Regions from separate parts of the Priestia sp. FSL H7-0729 genome, predicted to be linked through region 2. Evidence: riboswitches for the same ligand, from Rfam matches in the RefSeq annotation. Region 2 holds a riboswitch; the other holds the start of a gene.

Region 1 (16,827 bases), on a different contig from region 2:
ATCGACCCGGCTAAAGGTGGTCAACAACAACTGATCAACAATGACTTCCCAACGTACAACTTCGATGTTATCGATGGTGTAACGTATCAGATTGATGTGACTCAACCAGCCAAATACGATAGCAAGGCTACGATCGTTAATGCATCCGCAAGCCGGATCAAGGATCTGAGCTTTAACGGCAAACCGATCGATCCAGAACAGAAATTCATTGTAGCGACAAATAACTACCGTGCTTCTTCATCCAAATTGGCTAACCCGGACGGCAAACGGATCGTTCTGGCTGCACCGGATGAGAACCGTCAAGTGATCATTGACTACATCCGTGAGAATAAAACGATTAATCCGGCAGCGGACGGCAACTGGTCCCTGGCACCAATCAAGCCATCTGCGGGTGTAACCGCAGCAACGTTGAGTGATCTTGAAGTTGTGTTTGCTTCATCCCCGGATGCGAAAGGTCTGGTTGAAGCGAATCCGGCGATGTCGTTCATCGGTACGAACAAAGAAGGTTTTGCAGAGTACGGTTTGAAACTGACAGGTGAAGCAACAACAACACCTGAAACAGGTACGGAGCCAGCTCCAACGCCTAAACCAACGCCAACGCCTAAGCCTCAACCTGAGAAACCGGCAACTAACAACAAGGTTGTATATGTGGTGAAAAAAGGGGACAACCTGTACCGCATCGGTTTGAAATATGGTGTGGACTGGCGCAAGCTGGCAACAGCTAACAAAATCTCAAATGTGCATAACCTGAAAGTTGGACAGAAAATCGTGATTCCTGCTTCTTAAAGGTTACAAGCGATGAGAAGGAGACCGACAGTCATCAGACTGTCGGTCTTTTTTCTGCCATTTTGAATATATTTGTTTCATTAGCCGTCATATACGAAGTCATCAAAACAGTAGAGATTAATTTTAAGACCCATGATATAATATTTACAAACTTTGGGTATATACAAGTGAACATTAATGGACATGGAATCATAAATTGGCAAGGGGGTCCTACATGAATTGCAGTGGCTGCAGTCCAATCTATCCTATAGAGGGCCAAGGTACCTTGTACCTGCGTCCCATTTCCCCCGCTTTGCTGGAAGCGCTGCAAACGCCGGGAAGACTTATCGAGACGTTGGATGACATGATGTGGATGCATTATTCGAATCCTGAGGCGGTTCAGAGTTTAATAGAAGAGATCGGTGAGATGAATCCAACATTACGAGATTCCCTAACCGTTCAGATGATGCCTTTATACGAACAGGCGAATGAAGAAAGCTGGATTAGTCTAACCATGCAGGAGTCCCGTTTCAAGCATGCAGAGCTTGTTTCCATTATTCTGGAGCATCAATTCAGCAGTCATATGCAGCCCATCGTTGATGCATCGGAGCAGATTGTCGGATATGAGTTTTTGCTTCGTCCTGCTGAGAATGGAAGATCCTTCAGTTCCTATGAATTATTTGAAGTTGCGCGTGAGACCGGACTACATTCTTTCCTGGATCGAATGGCGCGTATTACTGCTATTGAGACCAGTGCTGTTTTTCTGCCACATGGTGTCAAACGCTTCGTAAATTTCCTGCCTTCCTCCATATATAACCCCGAATATTGTCTTACACATACGTTTGAAGCGATTGAACGTCTTTCGCTCGACCCTAAAGATTTTGTGTTTGAAGTCGTGGAAACAGAGCAGATTCAGCATATGCCCATCTTGCAGCAGATATTTGAGGTGTATCGTTCCCGTGGAATGTCGGTTGCATTGGATGATGTAGGTGCCGGATATTCGACAATAGAGTTAATGAATCGGTTAGAACCGGATTTTGTCAAAATAGATCGAAGTCTTATTGATCGTTGTGATCAGGATTCGACCAAACAACAGCAAATTCTTCATATTGTTGAGATGTCGAGTCGATTTGGAGGTCAAGTCCTTGCTGAGGGGATCGAACGGATGGAAGAGTTTGAATTCTGTCGTTCCATAGGTATTGAGCTTGCACAGGGCTATTATTTTGGTAAACCCTCGGCACAACCTCCAGGCGAGCCATACTCCAATGCTTCATCTAATACATGGAATAATTAGTAATCTGTACCTTGTACAAGTCACTTCTGATCAGAGGTGGCTTGTTTGGCGTGCCTGCACATTTTTCTCTCAAATAAATCCCCTTATCTAGCCGATATATAAGATAAGCCTTTTAGATTCATTCATACATAAAAAGAAAGAGGGCATTTTTACATTTAAAGGGGGATAAAGACATGAGTGAAACTCAGGATAACAAAGCAATGAAAGCTGCGAAACCTGCCAAACCAAAACATAATCAAAATAAAAAGAAGAAGAAAAAGAAAGGTTTCGTCTGGAATATAAGGAACAAACTATTAGTCTCCTTCCTGGCCGTTCTGCTCCTGCCAAGCTTGGCGATCGGCTTGATCACACTAACGATGGCTGAAGATGGCGTACAAGGACAATTAGTGGATAGTGCCAAGCAGAGTGTGAGCACTGCCAATACCATTGTAGAAAGCCAAGTGAATTACAAGATCCATGATATTAACTATTTCGCGGATGCCCTTGATCCGAGCCTGATCAAAGGAGAGAACGATAGTACAGAGCTTCAGTTGAAGCTGGAGCAATATCTGGGTTTACATCCGGATGCAATGAACATTTTTGTAGGAACAACCGACGGAGTCATGGTTCGAGGTAAACCCACAGCAAGCAGCACACGGGGAGATGCATATGATCCTAGGGAGCGGGAGTGGTATACACTTGCGATGGAGAAACCAGGTACCGCTGTCGTATCAGCTGTATCCGTAAATACGGATGGCGTTGCCGTTGTATTTATCTCCAAAACATTAAAAGACCAGTCCGGTGTTGTTGGTTTGTCTCTGGACCTGACAGATCTACAAGAGCAGGCATCCATTAAGGTGGGTAAAGAAGGCTACGTTATTATTATGGACGCGAACAAAAATTATGTCGTTTCTCCTGTAGTAGAGCCAGGGACACAGGAAACTAGCGGATCGCTGGATAAAATGTATGAGGGTCAAGAAGGTCAATTCGATTACGTATTTAACGATCAGCCGAAGATGATGATTTTCTCAACAAATGAAGCAACGGGTTGGAAAATTGCCGGTACGATGTTCAAGAGTGAAATAACCAGTGCGAGCAAGGACATTCGCATGATTACATTTATAGTGATTCTCGCGGCGACCTTCCTAACCCTTATCTTTATTATCTGGTTTACACGATCCATGCTGCGTCCGATCAAGCGACTGCAGGAATCGGCCAGAGCTGTAAGCAAAGGTGACCTGACCGTGAAAATGGAAACAGGCCGTAAAGATGAAGTCGGTGATCTGGCGAAGTATTTCGAGCGTATGGTGGATAACCTGCGGATGATGATTCTTGGTGTACAGGAAACAACAGAGCAGGTATCTGCTTCTTCTCAAGAATTGTCTGCCAGTGCGGAACAAACGACCAAAGCAATCGAACATTCAACACTGGCTATTCAGGAGCTGGCCGAAGGTGCTGAGCAGCAGGTGAACAGCGTGAAAGACGGATCTGGACAGATGAGCCGAATGGCCGAAGATGTTCGCATGATGTCGGAACGTGTGCAATCGATCACGGCAAATATGCGGAATACATCTGGTGCAGCTTCTTCTGGTAATGAGGCAGCTGGACAGGCTGTGGAGCAGATGAACAGCATTCAGGAAACGGTGGAGCAGCTAGGAACGGTGGTTCAGTCTCTGAATTCCCGTTCGGTAGAGATCGGCAGCATGGTTGATGTCATTGCCTCCATCTCAAAACAGACCAACTTGCTCGCATTGAATGCTTCCATTGAAGCGGCTAGAGCAGGTGATGCAGGGCGTGGGTTTGCTGTCGTAGCGGGAGAAGTACGTAAACTGGCAGAAGAATCCGGTAGCTCGGCAGCACAGATCGGTGAGGTGGTTCACAATATTCGTCAGGATATGGATGCCGCTCTAATCGCCATGAATGCCGCCCAGACTCGGGTGGGAGAAGGGATTCAGGCCGTGAATACGTCCGGACAATCGTTTGCCCAGATTCGGGAGGCGGTGGAAGATGCTGTTCATACACTGGATGACTTGTCTGAAACAACGAAGCAACTGGAGAACGGTGCATCCCACGTTGCGAAGGCGATGAGCGATATTTCGAATGTGACCCAGGAATCAGCTGCAAATACAGAATCTGTGTCTGCATCTTCGCAAGAACAACTGGCATCGGTAGAGGAAATTTCATCATCGTCTGCACATCTGAACAGTATGGCAGAACAATTGCAAGGATTGCTTGGCATGTTCAAGATGGTTGAGGATACGCCGAAGGATAAGGGTAGCGACAAATCCTAGGAAGTAGACCACCATTACTTACCATACTTTTTCGAATAGAAGAAAATAAAGATAGACATTACTTCTGCGGCCCTGTATAAATATATCGTCTGGTTCTTCCGCGCATCATGCGGTGTAATCTTACAATATAATGATTAAATGAACGATAGAATATATCGAGACAGGGTACAGCAGGAGGCACTATGGTATATGTAGCAATATTAATTTTTGTAGTAACGATCACCTTGGTGATCTGGCAACCTCGTGGGTTGGGCATCGGTTGGACTGCCTCGGGTGGTGCATTGCTCGCCCTATTGTGTGGAGTTGTGAGCTTGAATGATGCCTCAGATGTGGCATCCATTGTATGGAATGCAACGCTGGCCTTTGTTGGCATTATTATGATTTCTCTCATTCTCGACGAGACGGGTTTCTTCGAATGGGCTGCCCTTCACATGGCAAGGCTGGCCGGAGGAGACGGTCGCAGACTGTTTTTATACTCCATTTTGCTTGGGGCCGCGGTGTCTGCTTTGTTCGCCAATGATGGCGCAGCGCTCATTCTGACGCCAATTGTACTCGCAATGGTGCGTGCGTTGAAGTTCGATGAGCGTATGGTGTTGGCTTTTGTAATGGCGAGTGGATTTATCGCAGATACCACATCATTGCCGCTGGTCGTCAGCAATCTGGTCAACATTGTGTCTGCTGATTTCTTTGGTATTACCTTTGTGGAATATGCAGTGCGCATGGTTGTGCCGAATCTGTTCTCGATCGTGGCGAGTACAGGAATGTTGTTTTTGTTCTATCGCAAAAGCATACCCCGTCGCTACGATATCTCCGCAGCACGTGATCCGAAGGAAGCGATACGTGATCCACGAATGTTCCGGATTGCCTGGTTCATGCTTGGGCTGTTATTGGTAGCTTATGCATCCAGTGAGTTTTTGCCGATTCCCGTATCGGTTATCGTCGGCTCCGTGGCCTTGCTGTTCGCTGTACTGGCGCGTAAGAGTGAGGCTGTTGACCTCAAACGGGTCATTAAGGAAGCGCCGTGGTCGATTGTGGTGTTTTCGGTGGGCATGTATATCGTCGTCTACGGACTGCGTAATGCAGGATTAACAGATCATCTGAGTCGCTGGCTGGATGCCATAGCAGAGCATGGTCTGCTGGCTGCTTCGCTTGGGATGGGTATCATCGCGGCCGTATTATCATCAGTGATGAACAACCTGCCGACCGTGTTGATTAACCTGTTAGCCATCCAGGGTGCGCACACCGAAGGTATCATTCAAGAGGCATTGATCTATGCCAATGTCATTGGTTCTGATCTGGGTCCCAAAATGACTCCGATTGGGTCTCTTGCTACATTGCTGTGGCTGCATGTGTTATCCCGCAAAGGTGTGAAGATCACATGGGGGTATTATTTCAAAGCAGGCATCATCCTGACCATTCCCACCTTGTTAATTACCCTAGCTGGGTTGGCATTATGGTTATGGATTATAGGTTAGTAAATTAGATTTTACATTAAGTATGAATAAGATAATTCTGTTGTAATGTAAAAGCTGCTCTCGCAGCCGGTGCTACACACTGGCTGTGAGGCAGTTTTTTTATGTTCCTTTGTTTCTTCTATAGAAGAAACAGATTTTCTTTCTCTATCAAAGAATCAACAAAGAATTTAAAGAAGGCCAGCCTATTATAGGGCTGGCCTTCTTTGCATACTTCCCAGGCAGGAGATTGAAATGCCTGAGATCCAACGAGCGCTGACACAGCGGAGGGAACGGAACGATTGTGGAAAAGCGAAGCGTTCGCCTTTATCCGCGGATGTATTCCTTGAAAAAAGTAAATCATATAAATCCGGGGATAACAGCGATTGAAACAACGTCCGTTACCGAAGCGACCACTTCAGCGCAATTTCTCTCAGATAAATTTCAATATGCAGCTGATATTTTTAACATTGCGTTTACAAAACACTGATTTTAAGATGACATACCGAAACTACAATAAGTAAAGAGTTGATGGTGAACAAACAAATTCACAAAACGCCATCACTACATTGGGGGAGGAAAACAAAACATGTTTAAAAAGTTGCCGTTTATTTTGATGACCTTAACGTTCGTACTGGTACTCGCAGCATGCGGATCGAAAAATGACGCTGGTACAGAGGGTGCCGCAAGCAATGGATCAGGAGAAGCTGCTACTGAGCTTAGCGGTAACATTCTGGCAGTCGGATCGACAGCATTGCTACCTCTGGTAGAACAAGCTGGACAGAAATTTATGGCAGTTGATGAATATAAGAACGTAACGGTTCAAGTTCAAGGTGGCGGTAGTGGTACTGGTTTGACACAAGTATCTGACGGACAAGCTACAATCGGTAACTCTGATGTATTTGCAGAAGAGAAACTGGAGGACGAAGCCAAAGTAAAAGAACTGGTTGACCATCAGGTAGCAGTAGTAGCTATGGCTCCAGTTAGCAACAAAGATGCAGGTGTAGAAGATTTGACGAAGCAACAACTGATCGACATTTTCTCCGGTAAAGTAACGAACTGGAAAGATGTTGGTGGCGCGGATAAAGCAATCGTTATTGTAAACCGTCCAAGTAGCTCCGGTACTCGTGCAACGTTCGAGAAGTATGCATTGGGTGAAAAAATGGATGATATCCAAGGTTCGATTCAAGAAGATTCTTCTGGTAACGTAAAAAAATTGGTTTCTGAAACGCCAGGTGCTATTGGTTACCTTGCCCTGTCTTACTTGGATGACAGTTTGCAAGTATTGAAATACGAAGGTGTAGAAGCAACAGTGGAGAACGTAGAAGCAGGAACTTATCCAGTGTGGGCTTACGAGCACATGTATACCAAAGGTGAGCCGGATGCAGCAACAAAAGCGTTCCTGGACTACATCCTGAGTGATGAAATTCAACAAAATGACGTGACAGAACTTGGATACATTCCAATGTCAGGTATGAAAGTAAAACGCGATGCAGCAGGTAATGTGGTTGAGTAATCTTTGAACTTGCGCATACAGCGAAAGAGGCGGACTTAGGTCCCGCCTCTTTACGCGGTTTGCTCTGAAATAATCCCATATTTTGCATTAATTCTACTATAGAAGGATGGTTGTTATGGAACAGACCGAAGGGGGAACGGTAATGAATAACAAGTTGAAACCGCGCCGGCCCTTAAAAGAGAAACATTATTGGGAAGAGTGGACGGGACGGATCTATACGTCGATTTGTGTCGTTTTCCTGATCGTTGTCATGTTTTCCATTGTTTATTTTGTAGCGTCCAAGGGACTGTCCACATTTTTCCAAAATGGAATAAGCATAAGCGAATTCCTTGGTGGAAAGACGTGGAATCCAACTGGAGAACCTGCGTTCTACGGGGCATTGCCGTTCATTACAGGTTCTTTCATTACAACCTTGCTTGCAGCATTGATCGCTAGTCCACTTGGCTTGTGTGCAGCACTCTTCATGACAGAGATTGTACCGGGTAAAGGGAAAAAGATATTGCAACCCGCGATTGAGCTCTTGTCCGGAATTCCGTCCGTTGTGTACGGATTTATCGGTCTGAGTGTCATCGTACCGTTGCTGCGCAGTATCTTTGGTGGAACAGGCGTCGGGATTGCAGCCGGATGTCTTGTTCTCGCGGTAATGATTCTTCCTACGGTAACAAGTATTATGGCAGATGCGTTGTCTGCTTTGCCAAAAGGATTGCGTGAATCCTCGTACGCACTGGGTGCCACTCGCTGGCAAACCATCTACCGTGTCATCATTCCAACGACTTTGCCAGCATTGTTGACAGGTGTCGTTTTGGGTATGGCTCGTGCTTTTGGTGAGGCCCTTGCTGTGCAGATGGTTATCGGTAATGCACCGCATGTTCCAACATCCTTGCTCGAATCAGCTTCAACATTAACAAGTGTAATTACACTCAGCATGGGTAATACCACGATGGGTTCCGTTCATAACAATGCACTGTGGAGTATGGCGCTTGTCCTGTTGGTGATGACATTTGTCTTCGTCATTCTGGTTCGCCTGCTTGAAAGGAGAAACCGGGTATGAAAATGAAGGCAAAGACGGTAGATAAAATAGCAACTTCCGTTATCGTTGTATTGGCCCTGTTCATTGTTATATTATTGCTCGGTCTGCTTGGCTTCATCATGTATAGAGGTATTGGACATATTAGCTGGAACTTCCTGACGAGCGCACCACAGTTGCTCAAAGGCGGCGGCGGGATTGGTCCACAGCTCTTTAACTCGGTATTCTTGCTTATCCTGACATTGCTCGTTACCATTCCACTCGGATGGGGCGGCGGAATTTACATGGCGGAATACGCCAAACCAGGCAAGATTACCAGCTTCATTCGTCTGGTCGTTGAAGTGTTGTCCTCATTCCCATCCATCGTTATCGGTTTGTTTGGTCTCTTGTTGCTAGTCAATCAATTTGGTCTTGGTTTCTCTCTAATCTCGGGTGCCTTGGCTCTGGCGATCTTTAACTTGCCACTAATGGTGCGGACAACGGAGCAAGCCTTCCGGGCCGTTCCTAAGGAACAGAAGGAAGCCGGTCTGGCGCTTGGACTGTCCAAGTGGAAAATTATCACTTCCATTCTACTGCCTGTGGCATTGCCGAGCTTGATTACGGGTACGATCCTGGCATCGGGCCGGATCTTCGGTGAAGCAGCCGCACTGATGTTCACCGCAGGTATGAGTAGTCCACCATTGGACTTTACAGATTGGAATCCGACGAGTCCAAGATCACCGCTCAATCCTTTCCGTCCGGCAGAAACACTTGCTGTTCATATCTGGAAAGTAAATAGTGAAGGCATTGGGCCAGATTCCAAAGAAGTGGCAGCAGGAGCATCCGCTGTGCTTGTCATTCTCGTGCTGGCGTTTAATCTAAGTGCACGCTGGATCGGTCGGGTTGTATTCCGCCGTATGACAGCTTCGAAATAAGGAGGAACCAACATGGCCATACCTTTTGGTACGGAACAGTTAAGCATATATTATGGACATTTCCAGGCAGTGAAGCAGATCAGTCTGGCGTTTCCTGAAGCAAGTGTAACGGCGCTTATTGGCCCGTCTGGTTGCGGTAAATCCACGTTCCTTCGGTCGCTTAACCGGATGAACGACGAGATTGCCGGTTCCCGCACAGAGGGACATATCTGGATGGATGGTAACGATCTGAATGAGCCCGGAACCGATGTAATCAAGCTTCGCCAGAAGATTGGCATGGTGTGGCAGAAGCCGAATCCTTTTCATAAGTCCATCTACAACAATATCGCGTTTGGCCCCCGCTACCGCGGTACGAAGAGTAAGAAGGCACTGGATGAAATTGTGGAGAAAAGCTTGCGCCGTGCCGCGCTCTGGGACGAAGTGAAAGACAGGCTGAATGAGTCAGCTCTGTCCCTCTCAGGTGGACAACAGCAGCGTCTATGTATTGCCCGCGCCCTATCTGTTGATCCGCAGATTCTGCTGCTCGATGAGCCAGCATCTGCTCTTGACCCGGTATCTTCGGGTAAGGTTGAGGAATTGATTACCGAACTTAAAAAGGATCTAAGAATTGTTATCGTTACACATAACATGCAGCAGGCAGCGCGCATCTCGGATTATACAGCTTATTTCTATCTGGGGAACATGATTGAACACGGGGATACAGAGCATATTTTCACCAACCCCGACAATCGTCTGACGCAAGAATACATTATGGGTCGTTTCGGTTAATTGGATCAAGGAGTGTCACATAGAGCAACAGACAGAGAGAGTAAGAAGTAAATAGAGACAAAAGGAAGCACAATACCTGGACGGTTGTTCGGGGTTGTGCTTTTTAATTTGATTTTGGAAGAATTTGCTGTGCGTAGAGCAATCATGCTACGATATTTAGTATAAAGATAGCGTTTACATAACTCCGAAGGAGAGGATGATAATCACTACGGATCAGAGGTCTTACGACCATATGGCAGCTCAGATCATCAAGAACTATAGCATGGAGAAACCTGTCGTTTCCTATATTCGTCACAACGAGAACCTGACGTATCATGTCGTTGATGAAGCGAGCGGGCAGAAGTATCTGCTGCGTATCCATCAAGCCGCATATGCAAGTATGTCAGGCATTCAGCATACGCCTCCTGCACTGGAGGCTGAGATGAACCTGCTTCATGAGTTAAATGCAACGACAGCATTACGCGTACAGCATCCGGTACGTAATGTATCAGGAGATTGGGTCACGTTATGGACAAGTGAAGCAGGTAAAGAAATCTGCTGTACAGTACTGGAGTGGATTGAGGGCAGGGACATCCAACAGGGAGAACGCCTGACAACCGAGCAGATATATGATCTTGGTGCGCAACTGCAGATGCTTCATCAATATGGACGTGTGCAGAATCAGACAGATCGAACTAAGGTACGCCCGGCATATGGCAATGTCCATGAGAATCTGGTCATGTTAGGGCAGCTGGAGGAAGGTGTCCGACTGGGGATTTTTACAACGGAAGACTTCGATCTGCTTCTTGAGACGTTTGAGAACATTAATAAGCAGCTAGCAACGTACCCACAGCATGCGGAGACATGGGGGATCATTCATGGGGATATTACGCGCAACAATCTGCTGATCACGGATCAGGGGATATCCATGATTGATTTTTGTCTACACGGTTATGGTTATTATCTGTTCGATGCTGGAGGGGCAGCGCTTATGTTCAATCGGGAGGAACGTGACCTATTCTTATCCGGTTATACCAAACAGATCGCTCCACTGACGGATCGTGATATCCGATTAATGGAAGGATTCATGTTGATCTTTACACTTGGTTATTATGCTTTTCAGATGGCGAACGAGTCTAGGCACGAATGGATGAAAGACCGCATGCCAAAGTTATGCAGCAAGTATTGCAGACCCTATGTACAGAACGAGCGTATCTTCTACGAACTGTGAATGATAATCCAGGTGCGCAGATCCGGAAGGGCTATGAACAGTGTAGCTCAAAGATTATGGTTGCCTGAATACCCGAACAATTTCGTGATCAATATCATAAATAGTAGTAAGCGCTTTATCATTGAAGGGAAATGAAATAAGTTCATTAGAAGTTCTTTTCATCGCATTAATGTAATGAAAGCTGACAAAATATTCTGGGTTTTATCGATTCGATAGGGATTGAAGGAAATACATCCAAAGAAATCGTTAAGTTTGTTGACACTAATCTTCCGGTCGATTAATCTTAATGAAGAAGAATGAACGATTTCCATTACTGTTCTGACATGAGCTCAGAATAGTTCCATACAGCGGATGATAACGAGCGGGAGAGACCTGGGCAGACCGAGTAAAATCGCATGCTACCAGGCACCGAAGGAGCAAGCTGCTGCGCACCCGGCGCAGTGGTTAATCTCTCAGGTAAATGTACCATCGTTGGACGCAACTCTGGAGAGTGCGCAAACTGCGCCACCCAAGGGGTATATAATCAGTCAGTCCGGTGACTTGTCTGCAATCGCAGGCCGTGCACCCTGTCGTGAGACACTGCTGATTGTGAAACTCTCAGGTATCGAGGACAGAGAGAGGGCCTGGGGCCTTCTTCTGTCCTTTTTTGATGTCATCATTCAGTAATTAAGGAACATTATGGCATGGGATCTGGATGGAAATGACGAATACAATTGGAGGGTTACAAGGTGCGATTTAAAGATGTTTTTTCAATTATTGGTCCGTCGATGACGGGGCCTTCAAGTTCACATACAGCTGGAGCAGCAAGGCTGGGAAGAATCGCTCGTCAGTGGTTAGGTTGTACGCCTGAACGTGCGCGGCTGACGCTCTATGGTTCATTCGCTGACACATATCAGGGACACGGAACAGATCTGGCACTGATCGGCGGTCTGCTGGATTATGTCACAGACGATCCGCGTATTCCAGATGCAGAGCAATACGCAGAGGAAGCGGGAATGGAAGTCGAGTTTTATACAAGCGGCCTGCCTGCTCCTCATCCCAATACGGTCAAAATTGAGTTGTGGCATGGAGGACGTACATGTTCCTTAATCGGTGCTTCTATTGGTGGTGGAAGTGTATCGGTACATGCGATGAATGATTTTCGTGTTCAGATTAGTGGTGAGTTTCCGACACTCGTGCTGCGACATGCAGACAAGGCAGGGGTACTTGCGTCAGTAACGTCCACGATTAGTTCATCCGGGGTTAACATCGGGTATATGCAGGTGGATCGGAAAGCCCGAGATGGCGAAGCGCTTACTGCGATGGAAATGGATGGGGTGCCGAATCCTGAGATGCTCCAACGTCTAAAGGAGCTGGATCATGTACTGGACATTCGTGTCATCGATTTGAAGAGAGGAGTTGATTCGGATGCGATTTAAACATTTACACGAGCTGAATACGATCTGCACAGCGGAATCCAAAACGATTGCTCAGCTGATGATTGAGGAGCAGGTTCAGGAGACCAATACACCGGAAGCGGATGTTGTGAAGCAGATGTCTGAATATTATCAGGTGATGAAGGAAGCGGTCCGTAAAGGGTTAACGGAAGATACCACATCACGCAGTGGATTAACGGGTGGAGACGGTAAAAAAATGGCTGAGTACATTCGCAAGGGTGAGACTTGCTCAGGAGATGCTTCCGCACTTGCCATGGCGTATGCCTTGTGTGTATCTGAAGTGAATGCCTCCATGGGCCGCATTGTGGCAACACCAACAGCCGGTTCCTGCGGCATTATCCCCGGTGTCTTTATTAGCTCACAGGAGCGATTTGGCTGGACGGACGAACATTTGGTGAATGGGTTGTTCTGCGCGGGAGCGATTGGTTATGTTATTGCGAACAATTCATTTATCTCTGGTGCAGAGGGTGGTTGTCAGGCAGAAGTGGGTTCCGCGATTGGCATGGCTGCGGGTGCCATGGTTGAACTGCGTGGAGGTACACCGGAACAGGTCGTTCATGCCGTAGGCTTGGCGCTAAAAAATACACTCGGTCTCATCTGCGATCCGGTTGCAGGTCTCGTTGAAATTCCGTGCATCATCCGTAACGGACTGGGTGCCGTAACTGCACTGGCTGCAGCCGACATGGCCCTGGCCGGAGTGCGTAGTGCCATTCCGTCAGATGAAGTTATTGACGTGATGCTGGAAGTAGGCAGTGCGATGCCGAGCCGTCACCGGGAGACAGCCCAAGGCGGGTTGGCTCAGACACCAACCGGCCGTAAAATGATGCAGAAGCTGGCTAAACCGAAGGCCAAGCGTGCAGAGCCTGAGACGGAGTCGAAGCCAGCGGATGCTGACACAACTACAAGTGGGGCGGATAATGCTCAAGTGCACACGGACCCTCAGGCTTAATCTGAACGGGACCACTGCGATATAATCAGTGACATTATGATATAACCGTGATATAAAAACAAGCGTCCGCGAACCCGAATCCGGGTTCTGCAGGACGCTTGTTTAATACCGCCAGGTGATGTGAAGATGGACTCGCTTATATATGATCTCAGGTGTATGTGTATTATGAATCTAGTCCTGGCTTACAGCCGTGCTCAGTACGGCATATCCATACGCGGGCAATTCAATGGCAAGCACGTCATCTTCCTTGGCGGTACGATGGTTTCCGCCGAACAGCTCGGTCCATTCCTCGTCACCAGCCTCTAGCTCGACAATAGCTGTCTCTTCTGAGCGATTGAACAGAACTAGAATGCGTTCCTGCTCGTTTTGTCGCTCAAATACCAATTGGCTGCCATCCGGGCGAGCCTGAAGGAATCGAACGCTGCCTTCTGCACGCAGGGCCGGATGAGCATGACGCAGGGAGATCAGTTTCTGATAAAAGTTGAATAGCTCACGGTCCTGCTTCGCTTCATCCCATTCCATGCATTTACGGCAGCCCGGATCATGCTCGCCGTCCATGCCAATCTCGTCCCCGTAATAGATGCACGGCGCGCCCATGTAACTGAACTGGAATAACGCAGCCAGCTTCATTTTGCGCTGGTCGCCTTCACACAGCGTGAGCAGCCGTGGGGTATCGTGGCTATCCAGCAGGTTGAATGCGACTTCGCTGGCCTGAAGGGGATAACGGGACAACTGTCGTCCGATGGAGTTCGCGAACTGTTCGGCGTGCATTGTATTTTTCACAAAGAAAGCATTCACGGCATCGGTAAACGGATAGTTCATGGACGCATCGAACTGGTCGCCTTGAAGCCAGGAGGAGGACTCGTTCCATACTTCGCCCAGAATATAGGCATCCGGATTAGCGGCTTTGACTACACGGCGGAAATCACGCCAGAAGGCATCATCCACTTCGTCGGCAACATCTAGCCGCCATCCGTCCGCACCCACTTCCTTGATCCAGTACTCTGCAACCTCCAGCAGATATGCCTTAACCTCGGCATTCTCCGTATTCAACTTAGGCATGTGCGCTTCGAATCCAAAGGTCTCATACGTAGGAATGCCGTCCTTCACGTCGAGCGGGAATCCATGTACATGGAACCAGTCCTTGTATTTGGATTGTTCTCCATTCTTCTGCACATCTACAAACGGCGCAAATGTCTTCCCGGAATGGTTGAACACAGCATCCAGCAGTACACGAATTCCACGTGCGTGGCACAGCTCGACCAGTCGCTTCACGGTATCTGCGTCACCAAAGTGCCGGTCTACCTGAAGGTAGTCTTCGGTATCATATTTATGATTGGTGGTAGCTTCGAAGATGGGTGTAAAGTAGATCGCATTAATACCAAGATCACTGATGTAATCCAGATGGTCGATCACGCCCTGAAGGTCACCGCCGAAGAAATTGAAAGGTGTCGGCTCGCCACCCCACGGTTCCACTTTTTCCGGACTAATATCCGGGTTGCCGTTCGCGAATCGTTCAGGGAAAATCTGATAGAACACGGCATCCTTGACCCATGCAGGGGGAGTGAATACAGCTCCTGCATGAATATAAGGGAACTGGAACATACGCCCTGGATCATCGGGTTCTTCTTCCTGGAAGTCCGTCTCGGTCATCCAGATCTGTTCGTCTCCGTTCTTGAGCAGAAAGGAGTACTTCAGCCGGTGGTAGGGAGGTTTCACCTCGCCTTCGAAGTAATCGAACATGGAGTCAGAGGTGAACTTGGTTAAGGGAACAAGCGCTTTGGTTGCATCCCACGCATATTTGTCCCCAGTCAGGGCATGTACCTCTGTCAGATCATTCTTTTTGGCGCGCAGGCGCAGATGAATTGTATCCTGGTCATAGGCATAGGCCCAATTGCGTTTCGGTTGATGATAGATGGCTTCCAACAGCATAATGAAATTCCTCCCGTCAGGTGTAGGTATACTATGTACTCGGTCGATTTGATGGATATAACATTTCACACGTGAATGGATAAGCTATAATTAGAATGTGTGGTAACGTAAAGGAATTCAACATGGCCTCAACAAGATAACAAGATATGAATCCATGTGTTATAGACAGCTTTTATGATGATGATGCTCAGATATATCATTAACCCAATGGGGGCGGAAAGGAAACGAATATTCGGATGAAAACCAAACTGTTATACATTGAAGATGATACGGAAATTGCAACTTGGGTCAGAGCTGATCTGGAGGAGCGCGGTTATGAGGTGGTATGGCTCGGTAGTGGTGAAGGTGCAGCGGAGGCTGCTGTGGGTTGCTCACTCATTATTCTGGATGTCATGCTGCCCGGGCTGGATGGATTTACGGTGGGTCAGCGATTGAAAAAAGAACATCCCGCCGTGCCCATTGTCATGCTCTCGGCCAGAACGTCCATTGACGACAAGCTGCACGGTCTTGATTTTGCCGATGACTATGTGACCAAACCATTTCACCCTGATGAACTGGCTGCGCGGATTGAGGTCCAACTGCGTAAGGCGGGAACCGCGGTCTCATCGGATACAGCTCTGAAGCTGGATCACCTCTCCATCTATGAGAAGGATAACCGCATTGTTAATGAGGAGACGGGGGATGAAATTGTTTTATCGGGAAAACAGTTCCACATCTTCGCCTACCTGCTACGACATATGGGCATGATTCGAACCAAAGAGCAGATCTATGAAGCTGTCTGGAATGAGCCTTATCTGGATGGAGACAAGACTTTGATGGTACATATTCGACATCTGCGCGAGAAGCTGGAGCTTGACCCGGCTAATCCGGTCATTATTCAGACAGTCCGCGGTGTGGGATATCGCGTGAAGAAGCCATGATCCGGCGGTTCCAAGAACGGAAGACCATGAAGGCAGAACGGAAGGGAGAACGAAGCTTGGATTTTAAGCAGTCTGGGCGGCGAAAGCTACGCTTTGGGCGCTCCTTGATGTCCAGATATATCATCCTGATTCTGGCGGCCGTATTATTCGTGCCTGTCGTTCTTCCGATCATATCCATCATATATGTTGTCGTAGTGAATAATACGAATACGAATCAAGCAGCACCTTATGGTGACGTTACCCGAATCAGCAACCTCTGGTCGCGTGAAGCAAAGAACCTGGATGGTGCTTCAAATGAAGAGGTTAAGGCCCGATTGGAGCAATTACATGGCTCGTATCCCAAATCTTCCATGTATCGTGTGAATGCGAGCGGTG
Region 2 (16,827 bases):
AGCAAAGGCCCCACTTCCCAGAACACGTCATTACGCATCGCGCTGGTCACGGTCGGGTTATACTGCACCTTCACAATTTTTGGCATATCGCTTGAAGCGATCATCACGTTAATTTTGTCATTATAAGCTGAAGCCGGAATCCACTGGATATCCAGTTTGGTATTGGTATACGCTTCAATCTTTTGCTGAACTTCATTGCCTTTGCTTGGCACATCACCCACCTGTGCAATGGCTATGGATACATTTTGTACGCCGCCCTCGGCAGCCTGACCCTCGTCTGATCCGCATCCTGCCAGCAACCCTGTCACCAGTGCCAGTGTGCTCAAGACAGCTACGGCTTTCTTTTTTGTTGCTTTCATAACATGAAAACCTCCCTTTTTTATGCAGTAAAATTGCCATATTGACCTGACTTTGAACCCTGTGACAACTCAACCTTTCACCGAACCCAGCATTACTCCTTTGGCAAAGTGCTTTTGCAGGAATGGATACACCAGCATGATCGGGATCGTGGAGAATACGATAACGGCCATGCGAATGGTCAGCGGCTGGATCTCGGTCTCTTCAATACTTGTGTCTCCGATTCGGCTCTGTGCAAGGATGACAATCTCACGTAGCCAGACTTGCACAGGCCACTTCTCACTATCGTTGATATAGATAACAGCGCTGAAAAAACTGTTCCAGTGGGCCACCGCGTAAAAGAGTGAAAAGGTTGCCATGGCTGGCATGGATAACGGCAGTACAATCCGAAACAATACGCTGACATCGTTACATCCATCAATTTTGGCTGCATCCTCCAGTTCGTCGGGAATGGCCTGGAAGAAGTTTTTCAGTACGATCAAGTTAAAAGCACTAATAGCAGTAGGCAGCATCAGCGACCACAACGTATCCGTCAGGTGCAAGGATTTCACGACAAAATAGGTTGGAATCATCCCGCCACTGAAGAGCATTGTGAACAATACACCGAGCAAAATGGGCTGACGTCCACGCAAGTATCTTCTGGAAAGCGGGTACGCCATAAGTGACGTAAACAGCAGGTTAATGAAGGTACCAATCACCGTAATATAGACCGATACACCCAGACTGCGAATCAACGTATCTGTAGAGAAAATGTAACGGTACGCAGCCAGAGAGAACTCTTTTGGAAAAAGAATGAATCCTCCCTTAGCCACTTCATGTGGACTGGTAAATGAGACGGCCAAAATATAAATGAAAGGGATGACCGTCACGATTCCAATCAACAGCAGCAAGCCATGATTCACAAAATCAAAGATCCGGTTGCCCCACGTTTTATCCTGTTGCATCTTAATGTTCACTCCTGTCTGGTGAAGAACGCCTATACCCAAAGGTTAGTAGACGCCTTCCTCCCCGAATTTTTTGGCCAGCGTATTGGCACCAAGGACAAGCGCCAGCCCAACGACCGATTTGAACAACCCGACAGCAGCACTATAACTGTACTGTGCCTGGGTAAGACCCTTCGTGTACACGTAGGTATCAAATACCTCGCCCACATCCCGGTTCGTTGGAGTCAGCATCAGGAAGATCTGTTCAAAGCCAGTATCCAGGAAATTGCCCAGACGCAGAATGAGCAAAATGACGATTGTACTGCGAATGGCCGGCAAAGTAATGTGCCAGGTTTGGCGCCACCGATTGGCGCCATCAATCCGGGCAGCCTCATAGAGCTGTGTATCAACACCGGAAAGTGCTGCAAGGAAGATAATTGTGCCCCAACCGACTTCTTTCCAGATGGACTGTCCGACAATCATGGTTCGGAACCAACCTGGTTCAAGCAGGAACGCCACTTTTTGTCCAGTCAGGTTATAGAGTAATTCATTAATCGCACCACCCTCAGTTGTGAACAGCATGTAGAATACACCGACAACAACAACCCAGGAAACAAAGTGTGGAACATAAACAAGAGTCTGTACAAATCGTTTGAACCGTTCACGGCGAACCTCATTCATCATAAGTGCCAGTACAATCGGCAGTGGGAAAAAGAACACAATGTTATAAATGGCAAGCAAAAACGTATTTCGAAACAATGTCCAGAACTGTGGTTCCCCGAAGAAACGCTGGAAATGTTTGAACCCTACCCAGTCACTTCCCAAGATGCCCTTGTAAGGCGTGTAATCCTGAAAAGCCATCGTAATGCCATACATGGGTATGTATTTGAAGATAACAAAGTAAAGCACACCCGGTATTAACATGATATAGAGCCACCGGTTTTTGATAATGTCCCTCCACAGCAGGTTTTTGTCACTGCGGGTAGCGGGCCGTGTTCGAGCCGCCGTTTCGGCTTTCATATTGTCTTCCTCCCCACATTGGAAACGATTACAAAATATCACTTCCTGAATTCATGTCTTCATTGTGGAGGATAAACGAATGACTGGCTATCATCTCCTTTTAGCCTTTTGTTTTTCCTTATGTAGCAAGGGTTTAGCTCAATTTCCTCATAGAATCTAACGACGCAATGAACTGCTTTCAACCTCTATATTCCTGTCTTAACTTCATGGAGAAAAGCGGTCTTCACCCAACTCCTGGACATGAAAAAGCCTGCCTGCCATGGCAGGCAGAGCAGGTATGTTTTATCGCTGCTGCTCCCGGTACTTGCCGGGGGTGGTTCCTGTGATTTTGCGAAACGTACGGATAAATGCGGTTGGATTGGTATAATTTAATTTCTCAGCAATCTCCGATATTTTAAGATTGGTTGTTTGCAGCCAGGTCTTTGCTTTTTCCATACGGTATTCTGCGAGATACTCCGTAAAATTGACTCCGGCTTCCTTCTTGAATACCCGACTTAGGTAGACAGGGTGAAAATTAAGCTCAGCCGCACAGGCCTCCAGCGACAATTCACGATCATAACGTTCCTCGATCAAACGTATCATGCGCCTTGCAATATTCATGTATTGGGATTCTTCCTGTTCTCGCCAGAAACGGATGACGGGCAGGAACAGCCGCTTGCGGAACCAATTGGTCATTTCGTCCAATGTGGACAACTTTAGCAAATGTGACATGGATGCTTTTTCACCCAGAACCTCGGCTACATCCCCACCTTGCTCCTGCACAAGTTGATATACACGAGACAATAACTGAACCATAATGACGGGGTATTCACTGAAATGAAGCTTCTTGTCTGCAAGCAGCCCCAAATATTGCTTAAAGTAGGTGTCTGTCTTCTCTTCATCTCCTTGCTTGAGCGCCGAAGCCAGCTGATCTTCAATCATGCGTAACTGGGTATACAACGCAGCCTCCATCTGACCACGTGGCTGTATATCCTCATAATGCAAAATAATACGGCTACCCAGACTTACCCGGCCTTGCAGAGCCTCTCGGCTCTCCTGAACTGCCCTTGGCGTATCCCCAATACAAGTGTATGAACGACTTATCCCGATACTTACGGGCAGATTCAGATACGTCACGACACGTTCGCGAATCCAGTCTGCCTGGGTGTGCATCCATTCCTTAAGATTCACTTCATCCGTGAGTTCGGAGGCAAGTACGGTGACCTGAGCATCATCCAGCATAACCGGCGTGAACCGAACTCCTGAAGGAAGGAGCTCACCTACCATATTGTTGACAGCAAACAGCAGCAGATCTCGATCCTGTTCCTCATATCGTGTCCCTTCCAACGTATCGATCTGGAGCATGAGTACACCAAGACTCGCCCATCCTGTCGGAAAATCGTACATTTCTCCCTGATATCTGAAATCTTCTTCCGAGATTTTGCCTGTTAGCAGTTTGGTCATAAAAAACTCTTGGAGATGCACATGCTGCCCCTTCATCTGCTCACGCATCGTTTTCTCGGAACTGAACAAGGTTGACAATTGCTCCTCAATATAGATAAATTCATCCTGACGGCGTCCTGATGGGATAACTGGGGAATCCAAACCTTTCGTAAATTGCAGCAGTCTGGAGATCGGTGAATACATCCGCCGACTGCCGTATATGGCGACCATTCCCGTTACACATAACATGACCAGTGTAGCGACACCGGTAACCAATGCAATTTTCTGTGACTGGGCCGTGATCTGTCCAAGAGATACAACCGACACGTATAACCAGCCATTAAGTGGAGATTGCCTATAACTAACCGCCACTTGGTTACCTTCCACCTCCGAGCTGAAGAAACCCTCTGGCTGGCCCGTCGTTCGCACCATTTCATCAATTTCCTTATTGAGCGTGTCGTATTTCCCATCTTGCTGCACATCGTTCAGAAAATACTTTTGCTCCCGATCCAGAACGTACATATCTCCGGAATTCGCATTTCGGCTCAAAAAAGTACTTATTTCCGTATCGGCGATATCAATCACAAGAAATCCCTTTGGTTTCACATTCGTTGGCATCATCGGGATTTTGAATACCATACTGACCACGTTATCCGATGATATGAGAGTAGGTGCCTGTTCGGATGTCAGTTCCCCCATGCCAGCTGACACCGGTACACTTTCTTTGGCTGAACTAGCATTTTGAGTGACCCAGAACAGGCTGTTAGTGTAGGTCAGATAAGAACCAATCCGGTCCCGAATGCTGAAATCATCCAATTTGCCAAAAGAACGCATCGAAACAACCCAATCTTCGTCCAGATTAACCAGATAGGCTTGGTCAATGTTCGTAACCGCTTGCAAGTTGTTAAAGCCTGACGTCAGGTCACGAATCTCTTGAAATTCGCTGCTGTCCAGCGGTTTCTTCATCGCTTGTAGTACCAAGGGCGAATTAACGTACTGGATGGATGATAATTGCAGGCTGCGCAGAACTTGTTCTACCCTCATTTGGGTCTGATGCAATATCTGAAGATTGCTCTCACGCACTTTCTGTTCAATGTCACGTGATGCAATTGTATACGAGACCGAACCAATAACAATGACCGGAAGGGCTCCGAGGATCAAGGTAAAACAGAGCAAACGCAGTAAATACTTCGGCAAGAAGAGCATCCTCCTTTATACGTATGTTTATTAAAATAAATCGCTTTCATTGGATTATTTTACTATTGTTATTTTAAAACCCATTCTTATTCAAGTCCACTCATTTATTCTAAAGGTTGACTTCAAACCAATTTCCAGTTTATATTGGTTGCATATTCCTCAATCAAAGGAGAGATTTTTAATGTCGGTGAATGTTCTTAACTAACCAAGTTTCATATTCAGGAGTTTGGCCTTCCATTGAGCTTGTGCCCATATGGCATACGTGTATTTCATGATGCGCCAGATCCCTGTACTTAGTTAAGAACAGCGGATATCATAAATCGCCTCCGGGATTGTCATTGTCCGGGTCTATTTCCGCGCTGTGTTCAGCGCGGATTTTTTATTATAGACCTGTAGTGGACTTTGCTTTCCCATATGTTTAGGGCGGAGAATGACGTTTGTTCATTCTCCGCCCTTTTTGCGTTTTCCAGGAATATGTTTCGCGTGTCAACTGCAATCCCAATTCAAATTCAAGGAGAGATTACGCATGAATGAAAACACATTAAACAGTTTGGGCTATCCACAAATTCAAAAAAACGTGGCAGACTGCGCCCTGTCTTATCTGGGCAAACGTTATGCCAGACAACTAAAACCGATGGTAGATGCTCACCTGATTCAGATTCGTCTGGAAGAAACAGCAGAAGCGGCTGCGTTGATTCGCTTCGGCGCCAGTATCCCCCTCCCTTCACTCGATGGAATGGAATCGATTATGGATCTGCTTGGCACCGGTTATCTATTCAGTGAACGTGACTTCAGTCATCTCGCTCAGTTCCTGCGGAGCTGTGCACAACTTATGAAATACATGGAGGGCAAATCCGGGGCCGCTCCCACTGTCAGTCGTTATGCAGCATCCATGATTCTGATCGAACCTCTGTTGAGTGAGATCGAGCGTTGCATCCATAGTGGACGCATTCAGGATCAGGCGAGCAAGGAACTGATCCGTATTCGTAAAAAAATAACGGTGAATGCGGAACGCATGAAACGAAAACTTGATTCTCTGGTGAGTAAACATCGCTCCATTATGCAGGAGCATGTCATCAGCCAACGCGGAGGAAGAACCGTTCTACCCATTAAGAAAGAGTTCCGTAAACAGGTGAAAGGCAGTGTGCTGGATGAATCCGGGAGCGGGCAAACCGTATATATCGAACCTGTTGAGTTAGTAAGTTTACAGATGGAATTAGCAGCTCTACAAGCGGAGGAGTCCAGAGAGGAGATGAGGATTCTCGGTGATTTAACCTCCCTGGCCGAATCGTATAACCGTGAAATTGCCCTGAACACCGAAACGGTAGGTGTATTGGACTTTCTCTTTGCCAAAGCCAAATATGCGGCCACCATGGACGGACGTACCGTTCGAGTCAATACTCAGGGCCATATCAGTCTTCAACGTGCACGTCATCCGTTCATGGGTTCTTCCATGGTTCCCCTTGATTTTGCCATCGGCAGAACGTACTCGTCGCTCATTATTACTGGCCCGAATACCGGGGGGAAAACGGTCGCACTCAAAACACTTGGTTTACTAACCCTGATGATGCAATCCGGTTTGCTTATTCCGGTAGAGGAAGGTGGCGAGATGGCTGTTTATACCGAGATAGCGGTTGATATTGGTGACGGGCAGAGTTTGGAACAAGCGCTCAGTACATTCTCAGCACATATTAGCAATATGATTGGCATACTGGAACAGGCCAATACCTCAACTCTGGTGCTCATTGATGAGATGGCTTCTGGCACAGATCCCGGTGAAGGTGTCGGACTGTCCATCGTCATGCTGGAGGAGTTGCAGAGCCGCGGAGCAACCGTTGTGGCGACAACACATTTTGGTGAAATCAAACATTTTGCTGCTGCCACGCCAGGATTCGAAAATGCCCGTATGGAATTTGACACCGTTTCTCTCCAGCCGCTGTATCGATTACGAATCGGAGAGGCTGGTGAGAGCTATGCTTATTCCATCGCATTAAAGCTGGGCATGCCACAGCGAATTATAGAGCGATCCAAGTCCCTGTCCGATCAAAGTATTTCGAGAGATCGATCATTTGTGTTCACGTCACCTCCTTTGGCAACTCCGGTCCTGACGCCTGAGCATTCCGTTGCAGAATCAGTCAGCCCAACAGAGTTATCAAGGAGGAACCAGTCAAAGCAGTCAAAGGATTCAGTGGGTCTCCACAAAAAGACAACAACCAGAGAGGCGGATTCTCCTGCTCCTGCCCAACCTTTCCGCAAAGGGGATCGGGTGTATGCGGCCTATCTCAATCAGTCGGGCATTGTCTGTGATGTGGAGGATAGCCGGGGAAATATCGGGGTCATGCTACGCGGACGCAAAGTCAAAATTCATAAGAAACGCCTGACCCTGCATATATCTGCCAATGAACTTTATCCGGGAGATGACTATGATCTGGACATTGTGCTTGAGACAAAGGAAAATCGAAAGAAGCGTAAGTTGATGGGACGCAAACATGTGGAAGGCCTACAGATCGAATTACCGCCCGAAGAATAAACAATGGGAGATACAGATGTCGTGGATTGGCATTTAAATGTACAGTGAAGTACAGTGAATTCCATAATCACCGACGCATTTCTGTTATACTGGGACCAGTATGTTCAACTTCAGCTTGTAGCTATTCCACAGGGAGGGAAGGACCCCATGCCTGCAGAACAAGACGATCAAGAGCACATCCCTATCGATGTTCTTGTCTGCCCATTATGCGGCGAAGCTAATCGCTGTTCCTATGCCGCAGGACATCCTCATTCGGAATGCTGGTGTAACCGGGCTACTTTCCCCGAGGGTGTATTTGACCGCATTCCGCCAGAGCAGCGCCGAAAATCGTGCATATGCCAACGTTGTTTGGATGAATATGCCGATAAACGTCAATCCAAAGAAGAGCCACACAGTTAACAACTGTATGGCTCTTCTTCATTATGCCTGATCTATACTATTAGCTGGCTACCACTGCTCTTACATTTGGTTATACTGAGCAACAGCCTGCTCAAGCACCGGATGATGCTCATCCATGGATGTATAATGGTAGAGCGCAGCTGTAATTCCCTTCTGGCGAATCATGTCCTGAAGCTCAACTGCTTCCGGATCATCGGAGACATCGAACTTGCAGGCTGCTGCCATACCCATAGTCAGATAAGTCGTATCAGTTCCATCCGCATATGCCTGAAGGGCAGGGCGAACCAGACGATCATTCGGAGACAATTTGCGCAGCGGGGAACGACCAACACGACTAACCTCATCGGTGAGATACGGGTTGACGAACCGTCCCAATATTTTGACAATATACTGCTCATGCTCTTCCGGATTGAATGCAAAACGCTTCACCAGAACTTTTCCAGTTTCCCGCAAAGCGCCGTAGACAATCGATTTTACTTTCTCGTCGGCGATAGCCTTCTGAATCGTGTCATACCCGTGCACATTACCGATGTACGCTGCAACGCAGTGACCTGTATTAACCGTGAAAAGCTTCCGTTCAATATACGGCTCAAGATCATCGACATATACAATGCCTTCAACTGGTTTGAATGCAGGAGCCATCTGGGAACGATCCACCACCCACTCGTAAAAAGGCTCCACCTGTACATGTAACGGATCTTCATGATGCTGTATAGGCACAATTCGGTCTACGGCCGAATCAGGAAAATAAATGTATTGATCCGCAAGAGAACGTACCTCTTCATTGAGCAGAGCATATACATGCTCTTTCAATTGTGTACTGGCTCCAATGGCGTTCTCGCAAGCAATAATGTGAAGAGGATTTTGTCCAGGGCCGGAATTCAGTCTTTTCTCAAGTCCCTTCGCAATACCTGGTGCAATATGTTTCAGCACGCCCACACCCACTGCGGTTGTGATTAGATCAGCTTCCACCACGGTTTGGGCAACCGTCTCCAGTTGGGTTCCATCGATTGCATTTACGCCTGTCACAGTCTCCTGATCTTTGCTCTCGTTAGCCAGTTCCACCGTATACTGCCCCCGTTGCTGAAGAGCGGTTACCAATTCCTGATTCACGTCGGAGAAAACAACCTCATACCCTGCACGAGACAGAATCAATCCAATAAAACCGCGTCCAATGTTACCCGCGCCAAAGTGTAGAGCCTTCATAGCTCCATTTCACTTTCCAGAATAGCGATTACTTCTTCGGCTGTTTTCGCAAGACGCAGGGCCTCCATGTTCTCATCCTCAGCACAGATTACCGCGATGCTAGTCAAGATCTCCATATGTTCCCCGCCTTGAGCCGCGATACCAATGACCATATAAGCCTTTTCATCGCCAAAATCAACACCCTGTGGATACTGAATAACGGAGATACCTGTGGATAAAATGAATGCTTTGGATTCCTTCGTACCGTGCGGAATAGCCAGGCCGTTCCCTACATAAGTCGAGACAATCTCTTCACGTTCAATCATCTTCTCAATGTAATCCGCAGTAATATGTCCCGCATCCTTCAAAATCTGTCCTGCCATACGGATTGCTTCGTATTTGTCCTGAGCCGTCGCATTCATGATGACTTTATCTGTTGTTAACATACTCATAATTTTTGACCTCCAATTTCGGTTTTACTACGATAAAATCCAACCAGTTCCTGGGACAGGTAATGAATGAGTTCATCCCTGATTCCCTTTTCCAGTAATGTAATCATCTCTTCCTGTAATAACAGGGCGCTGATCTCACTGAGAACCTCCAGACTTTCCTTGGATAATTCTCTGGGACCAAGCATCAAGAGGATATGGGTAACTCCTGCCGGATCATCCGGCGTACGAAGAAGTGGCTCAGTGAGCTGAAACAAGCTAATGGACGGCCTGTAAATCCCCTCACTCCGTGTATGAAACAACGCAAGTCTTGTGCCAGGAATCTTCTGACTCCCCACTGCTTCACGGGCCTCGAGCCGTTTTGCGACCTCTTCCGGTTCCTTCAGCACACCCGTTCCATGGAGTACACTACACATCGCATATACAGTCTTATAGAAACCGACATCCTGGTTATCCAGCGGATACACCTGAAACTTGCCAATGATTCGGACGATTTCAACTAAAATAGCTTCCATTCCATCAGGGTCCGAGTAACGAGTTGTCGTCTGAACCTCTGTTTCATGCGGCTTGTTATGCTGCTGTTGCAGCGTTGTAGTTTTAATAAAATGACGCAGACGTTCGCTCTCTTCAGCCGTAAGCAGTGGACTCACTTTGTAATACTGGTGCTCCTCCATCGGCAAGTCGACAGTGGATAACACCAGATCATACTGATCTGTAGGAATCCGGGCAGCCTCATACCAGGAGACGCTATCCATGATGCGAATCTCGGGAATTTCCTTTGACAGACGGCTAGACAACATCCGTGATGATCCAATTCCGCTTGTACACACGATGATCGCCCGGATCTCCCGTTTCAATGCACGTAATCTCTCGATAGAAGCCCCAAAGTGCATGACTAGAAAACCAATTTCCTCATCCGGAACGTCTGTGCCTGGCCAAGCTTGATGCACGGATTTTTTGACATCTTCAAAAAGTGAATCATAATCCTTGCGGATCTGCTGCAGTAGCGGATTACGAATCATCTGGTGCCCTTCAATACGCTCCAATACAGGTTCCATATGACCAAGTAGACCTTCTCGAAGCAAACGATCCTCTTGAAAGGCATAATGCGTTCTCGCCTGCATCTGATCAATCAGCGAATGTACCCTGTCCAGTAAAATCAAGTCATCAATTGGCAACAGCCTCGAAGAGTGAATCCGTTGCTCTGTCTCAATTAATAGTCTGTGAAAATAAGCTTGCTCATCTTGGGAGAATGTCAGCCCCAGTTGAGTGGATAACACACTACACAAGCGTGAAGCCATATAAGGTGGAACCTTCATCTCATCCTGCGCTGCAACTGCATCTCCCGTGTTCTCTCGTGGAGACATACCACCAATACCAAAGCCTTTACGAATACGTACAACCGCTACAGATAATTGAATCAGCAGCTTCATGTATTGGCGTTCCGGGATGTTCTCCAGCCATTCGATATCCGGTTGCCATAACGCATTTTCGATCGTAAGCACATCACCGTGTCCGATCATATCCAGCAATTTTTGGTTTACGATGGATCCCCCTTGTTCAGGCTGTCTTCCGAACAGGTCGGACTCATCCAAAAATTCCAAAGCAAGTGCAGCTATAGCCGTGCGATAAATCGTCTCACTGCCGTTAATCTTGACACCATATCCACGTCTGCGAACTAGCTTCAAGCCAGCCTGACGAATTCGTGACTCCAGATCATCCAGATCCGTGGTTACGGTAGATACGGTCACTTTCAGATCCGAAGCCAGCGCGAGCAACTTAACAGGCTCCGGTTCATCAAGCAGGATGCAAAGCATGAAGAGCTTACGCTCTTCGGGCGTAAACTCTACATATTCCTTACCCTCTAGTTGCTCGCGCAATACAGCCAGCTCATCGGAACTGGCATCGATTCGGATACCGGTTCCTGATTTTTTTTCCAGCCTCATGCCTATAGGTTCAAGCCATTGTTCAATCATTTGCAGCTCCCGGTGAACCGTTCGGGTACTGACCTTTACTTCAACGGCGATTTCGCCGGCTGTTACTTCATGTGGATGCTCCAGCAGAAACTCCACGATTTCACGTTGTCTTTTGGTAATACTCATAGCTCAGCCTCCGGCTCAGGGAAAACGAATGCGTGCAATTACTTTAGACGTTCAACGAGCGCATCGTATTCCGGGCTTTTTAGGAAGTTGTCGATGGATATATGTTCTGCGTTCGGTGCAACGGAGCGGGCACGATCGGTTAATACTTGTTGTGTGATCACCACGTCTGCATCCGGCGGGATTTCACTGATGGCCGTGTTGGTCACCGTAACGTCAATCCCCTCTGCTTTCATCTTCTTGCGAAGAATGGAAGCGCCCATGGCACTTGACCCCATGCCTGCATCACATGAGAAGACAATTTTCTTCACGTCTGTCTTCACTGTAGAAGAAGCCATATCTACGGCTCTGTCTGCTTCACGTTGATTAGCCGTAATGCCAGCGTTTGGCACGGTTCCTTGACTCTTCATGTCTTTCATCCGACTGGATGCGGACTCCAGATCTTCGTCCTTTTGTTTACCTGTTTTCAGCAACACTGCTGCAACCAGGAATGAAACGACGGCTGCTACAAGTACCCCTGCGAGCATCGGCAGGTATCCACCTTTTGGTGTTAAGAGGAAATACGCGATAATACTACCCGGTGATGGTGCTGAAACAAGTCCTGCCCCGGTGAGCATGAATGTTAATGTACCTGCGACGCCACCTGCGATTGCGGCAAGAATCAGAATCGGTCTCATCAGAATGTAAGGGAAGTAGATCTCATGAATTCCCCCGAAGAAATGAATGATAACGGCACCTGGTGCAGAAGATTTGGCCATTCCGCGTCCGAAGAAGCAGTAAGCTAGCAAGATACCAAGTCCCGGACCTGGGTTGGATTCAAGCATGTATAGAACAGATTGTCCTAACTCTCTTGCTTGATCGGTTGCTATCGGGGTCAGAATCCCGTGGTTGATTGCATTGTTCAGGAACAATACTTTACCTGGTTCAATGATTAGGTTGACCAGCGGTAGCAGGCCCAGATTCATCAGACCTTGTACGCCGGCAGACAATACTTTGCTAATCGCTTCTACAGCAGGCCCAATACCCAGTAGAGCAAAGATCCCCAAGATCCCGCCAATAATACCGGCTGAGAAGTTGTTAACGAGCATTTCAAATCCGGCTTTAACTTTACCTTCGATCGATTTATCGAATTTTTTAATGATCCATGCTGCTAAAGGTCCGGCGATCATGGCCCCGAGGAACATCGGAATATCACTACCCACAATGACCCCGATGGTCATAATGGCACCTACGACACCACCACGCTGACCATGCACCATCGTACCCCCGGTGTAACCAATCAACAGTGGCAGCAAATATTTGATCATCGGATCAACTAGCTGCGCAAGCGTCTCGTTAGGGAACCAACCTGTTGGAATGAACAGAGCCGTAATTAATCCCCAGGCGATAAATGCACCCATATTCGGCATGACCATACCGCTCAGGAATCGGCCAAAACGCTGCACACCTACCCGTAGCCCACCTTTGGAATTGGACGATTGGTCCAAATTACTCATTGTATTATCCTCCTCGGATCAAGTGATTATGATTTATGAAAGGGGTATCATTTCTCCCCTGCTGTAATCCTAAGCGAGAATGCTCTCCTGTTCAATCAAATGAAAGCGTACTTTCGTCATGAACAATGATGACAACATTAGGTTATGTAATCGTTTTAATTGATGCATAATGGCTGAAACCATTGGTACACAAGGCTTTTCTTGCCTATGACTTTTGTCATTTCCAGCATCATTTTCTACCCTATAGCTTGGTCCAATCAGAGGATTTACATCCACAATCTGCTTAATTTCACATTCTCAATCGTTCTTGAAAAACACAAAAAACCTGTGCAAGCATTCGGCTCACACAGGTCAAAACTATTTAAAGCTCATTTTATTTTGTTATAAAATATATGTTAATAAGTACAAGTTCGTGGATCCTATTCTTCCGTATGTTTACGATACGCTTCTGCATTCATCAATGAAGATAATGCTGCTGTCAGATCTCCCTCAACACGAATCTCAATCATCCAGCCTTCCTCGTAAGGAGAGCTGTTCACGAGTTCAGGTGAATCTTGCAATGAATCATTGACTGCAATAATTGAACCTGTGACGGGAGAGAACAAGTCCGACACCGTTTTGACCGATTCGATCGTTCCAATGCTGTCTTCTGCTTTTACATTGGATTCAAGGTCAGGCAATTCCACAAACACAATGTCACCCAGCTGATGCTGCGCGAACTCGGTAATGCCAATACGTACAGTATCCTCCCCTACGGTTTGCACCCATTCGTGCTCTTCACTGTACAGGAAATCACTTTTCAATTCGCTCATCGATATCCGCCTCGCTTTTCATTAATGAGTGCATGCGTTCTTTGACCCTAACCTTTTTCCCAGAACATAGCGTATGATATTTTTGATTCAAATGTCAAGATACCTCACAATTTATTTGATAATGGCCTCCTCAAACCGTAACCTGAATACACTCTTTCTACATATACTGGTGAATATTAGAATAGTAAGCGCAACCTTTTTAAATACACGAACGATAAAATGAAATTTAAAATAAACATTCGGTTTTTAATCATTATTTATGATATCGTTCTTGACATAGGTAGTGGATTCACGTTTTAATGAGAGGAGTAAATGTGTTTATTGGACTATGTTATACCCGCGGATGAATGTAAAGGGAGAGATTACCCGTGACACCCGATTCGGGATGTACATGAGGTAACGCCGAAGGAGTAAACCACCGATAAGCGGGGGTGAATCTCTCAGGCAAAAGGACTTTTACGGGACGCAACTCTGGAGAGCATCTATTCGCCCTGTGCGGGCGTCATGATCACCCAAGGGGAAACCTGCTTTACTAATGTGGCGGGGTAACTCTCAGGTACAAGGGACAGAGCCTTAGAATGCAGCGTGCTACTTGGCATGCCGATTCTTTGGCCTGTCCTTTTCCTTTTTCCCAAAAAAAACGAAATACAGGATGTAGAACGGCGCTGCCATAGCTGCCTTACCATACTTATCTACGAATGACTCCTAACTGAAAATTAAAAAATACTCTGGTTCATTGATCCACGATTGCATATTCGGCCGTTTGACGGCCCATGACGAGGTGATTTGATGTCCGATTTGCTTAGAACACCACTCTTCCCACTATATCAACAATATGAAGGCGTACGGTGCATTGATTTTGGAGGCTGGGAACTTCCGGTGCAATTCAGCGGAATCCAGAAAGAGCATGAAGCGGTGCGTGAGCGTGCTGGACTGTTTGATGTATCCCATATGGGCGAATTTACGGTACAGGGTGAGCAGGCTGAAACATTTTTGCAACAAATGATGACCAATGATGTGACCACGCTGGTTCCGGGTCAAGCCCAGTACACCCTGATGTGTTATCCAGATGGCGGTGTGGTGGATGATCTGCTCGTGTATAAGCTGGAAGATCAGCATTATATGCTTGTCGTTAACGCCTCCAATATCGATAAGGATTGGGCATGGCTTCAAGAGCATCTGATCCCTGGGGTAAGCATGACCAACGATTCGGAGCAGACGGCACTTCTCGCCCTGCAAGGACCACTGGCTGTAGATATTATCAGAAAAGTTACAGATACGGATGTATCCACGATTGAACCGTTTCGTTTTGTGCAGAATGCCGAAGTCTGTGGAGTAAAATTGCTGTTGTCCCGTACCGGTTATACCGGTGAAGATGGCTTTGAACTATATGTTCCTGCGGACCAGGCCGCTGCGGTGTGGAATGGATTAATGCAAGCTGGTGAAGGTTACGGACTCGTACCAACCGGACTTGGTGCCCGGGATACGCTGCGCTTTGAAGCGAGGCTGCCCCTGTATGGTCAGGAATTGTCGGCAACCATCTCTCCGCTTGAAGCTGGTGTTGGCATGTTTGTTAAGCTGAATGCTGGACCTTTTATCGGACACGAAGCCTTGTTACAGCAGAAAAATGACGGTCCCGCCCGTAAGCTGGTCGGCATCGAAGTGCTGGAGCGTGGCATTCCACGCCCCCACTATCCGATTTACGCCGAAGGCGTACAGATCGGTGAAGTAACAACAGGTACGCAATCACCTACATTGAAGCGTAATCTGGGGCTTGCCCTCATCGACAGCAAATATGCTGCGCTCGGAACCCCGCTTGAGATTGAGATCCGCGGCAAGAAACTGAAAGCCGAGGTCGTAAAGACCCCTTTTCATAAACGGACACGTACGTCAAAGACACCTACTCAAGGAGCTGATCAAGCATGAGCAAGCACCGTTATATTCCCATGACCGAGCAAGATCAGAGCGCCATGCTCGCAACCATCGGTGTCGATACGCTGGAGGAACTGTTCCAGGACATTCCGCAGGAGATTCGTTATCAGGGCGAGCTGCCCGTATCCTCCAAACTCGATGAATATGCGCTGACACGTCACATGTCCAAACAAGCTGGTGCCAATGCCAATTTCGAAACTCACGCCAGCTTCCTCGGCGCAGGCATATACGATCATCATGTTCCTTCCGTCATCAATCATGTCATTTCCCGTTCCGAGTTCTACACTGCCTACACACCTTATCAGCCTGAGATCAGCCAAGGTGAATTACAGGCCATTTTCGAATTTCAATCCTACATCTGTGAATTGACCGGTATGGCTGTAGCCAATGCCAGCATGTATGACGGCGCAACCGCCTTTGCCGAAGCAGGGAATCTGGCCGCAGCGGCAACTCGTCGCAAACAGCTCATCGTATCCCGTACCGTTCATCCGGAAGCCCGTCAGGTATTGCAGGCATATGCGCATGGACTCCGTTTGGAGATTGTCGAGATCGGCTATAAGGATGGAGTCACAGACTGGAATGCCTTGCAAGCCGCCATATCGGATGATACCGCAGCTGTCATGATCCAGAGCCCAAACTTCTTTGGTGCCGTGGAAAATGTAAAGCAAGCCGCCGACCTCGTGCATGCGCACAAGGGTCTCCTCGTTGTAAGTGCTAACCCGCTATCGCTGGGTCTGCTGGAAGCCCCAGGCAAGCTGGGTGCCGACATCGTTGTAGGCGATGCGCAGCCCCTTGGCATCGCCGCTTCACTCGGCGGCCCGACATGCGGATATTTCGCCGCATCCCAGCCCCATATGCGCCGGATACCCGGACGGATCGTTGGTCAGACAACTGACCGCAACGGCAAACGCGGTTTTGTACTGACATTGCAAGCACGTGAACAGCACATTCGCCGCGAAAAGGCGACATCCAATATCTGTTCCAACCAGGCTTTGCTTGCGCTCAG

The links. A riboswitch is a leader RNA that binds a small molecule or an ion and turns the genes downstream of it on or off. The one in region 2 is predicted to bind glycine.
Region 1: linked by a shared signal. The riboswitch ahead of sdaAB (L-serine ammonia-lyase, iron-sulfur-dependent subunit beta) and the one ahead of gcvT (glycine cleavage system aminomethyltransferase GcvT) in region 2 are both predicted to bind glycine.

The regions. Positions count from the first base shown of each region.
Region 1 covers NZ_JBBOTQ010000010.1:43,497-60,323, reverse strand. Annotated here, with positions in the region: gene MHH93_RS20605 (bifunctional 2',3'-cyclic-nucleotide 2'-phosphodiesterase/3'-nucleotidase) at 1-786, shown strand, start outside; gene MHH93_RS20600 (EAL domain-containing protein) at 1,001-2,059, shown strand; gene MHH93_RS20595 (methyl-accepting chemotaxis protein) at 2,233-4,329, shown strand; gene MHH93_RS20590 (arsenic transporter) at 4,512-5,804, shown strand; gene MHH93_RS20585 (phosphate ABC transporter substrate-binding protein) at 6,370-7,296, shown strand; gene pstC (phosphate ABC transporter permease subunit PstC) at 7,412-8,347, shown strand; gene pstA (phosphate ABC transporter permease PstA) at 8,350-9,237, shown strand; gene pstB (phosphate ABC transporter ATP-binding protein PstB) at 9,250-10,005, shown strand; gene MHH93_RS20565 (phosphotransferase enzyme family protein) at 10,202-11,215, shown strand; glycine riboswitch at 11,568-11,692, shown strand; glycine riboswitch at 11,697-11,831, shown strand; gene sdaAB (L-serine ammonia-lyase, iron-sulfur-dependent subunit beta) at 11,944-12,633, shown strand; gene sdaAA (L-serine ammonia-lyase, iron-sulfur-dependent, subunit alpha) at 12,623-13,600, shown strand; gene MHH93_RS20550 (alpha-glycosidase) at 13,772-15,532, opposite strand; gene MHH93_RS20545 (response regulator transcription factor) at 15,769-16,452, shown strand; gene MHH93_RS20540 (histidine kinase dimerization/phospho-acceptor domain-containing protein) at 16,509-16,827, shown strand, end outside.
Region 2 covers NZ_JBBOTQ010000005.1:55,354-72,180, reverse strand. Annotated here, with positions in the region: gene MHH93_RS13565 (extracellular solute-binding protein) at 1-359, opposite strand, end outside; gene MHH93_RS13560 (carbohydrate ABC transporter permease) at 429-1,301, opposite strand; gene MHH93_RS13555 (ABC transporter permease) at 1,347-2,300, opposite strand; gene MHH93_RS13550 (AraC family transcriptional regulator) at 2,583-4,919, opposite strand; gene MHH93_RS13545 (endonuclease MutS2) at 5,446-7,449, shown strand; gene MHH93_RS13540 (cysteine-rich CWC family protein) at 7,597-7,848, shown strand; gene MHH93_RS13535 (mannitol-1-phosphate 5-dehydrogenase) at 7,909-9,054, opposite strand; gene MHH93_RS13530 (PTS mannitol transporter subunit IIA) at 9,051-9,485, opposite strand; gene MHH93_RS13525 (BglG family transcription antiterminator) at 9,482-11,584, opposite strand; gene MHH93_RS13520 (PTS mannitol transporter subunit IIBC) at 11,623-13,077, opposite strand; gene gcvH (glycine cleavage system protein GcvH) at 13,497-13,889, opposite strand; glycine riboswitch at 14,233-14,355, shown strand; glycine riboswitch at 14,359-14,460, shown strand; gene gcvT (glycine cleavage system aminomethyltransferase GcvT) at 14,679-15,815, shown strand; gene gcvPA (aminomethyl-transferring glycine dehydrogenase subunit GcvPA) at 15,812-16,827, shown strand, end outside.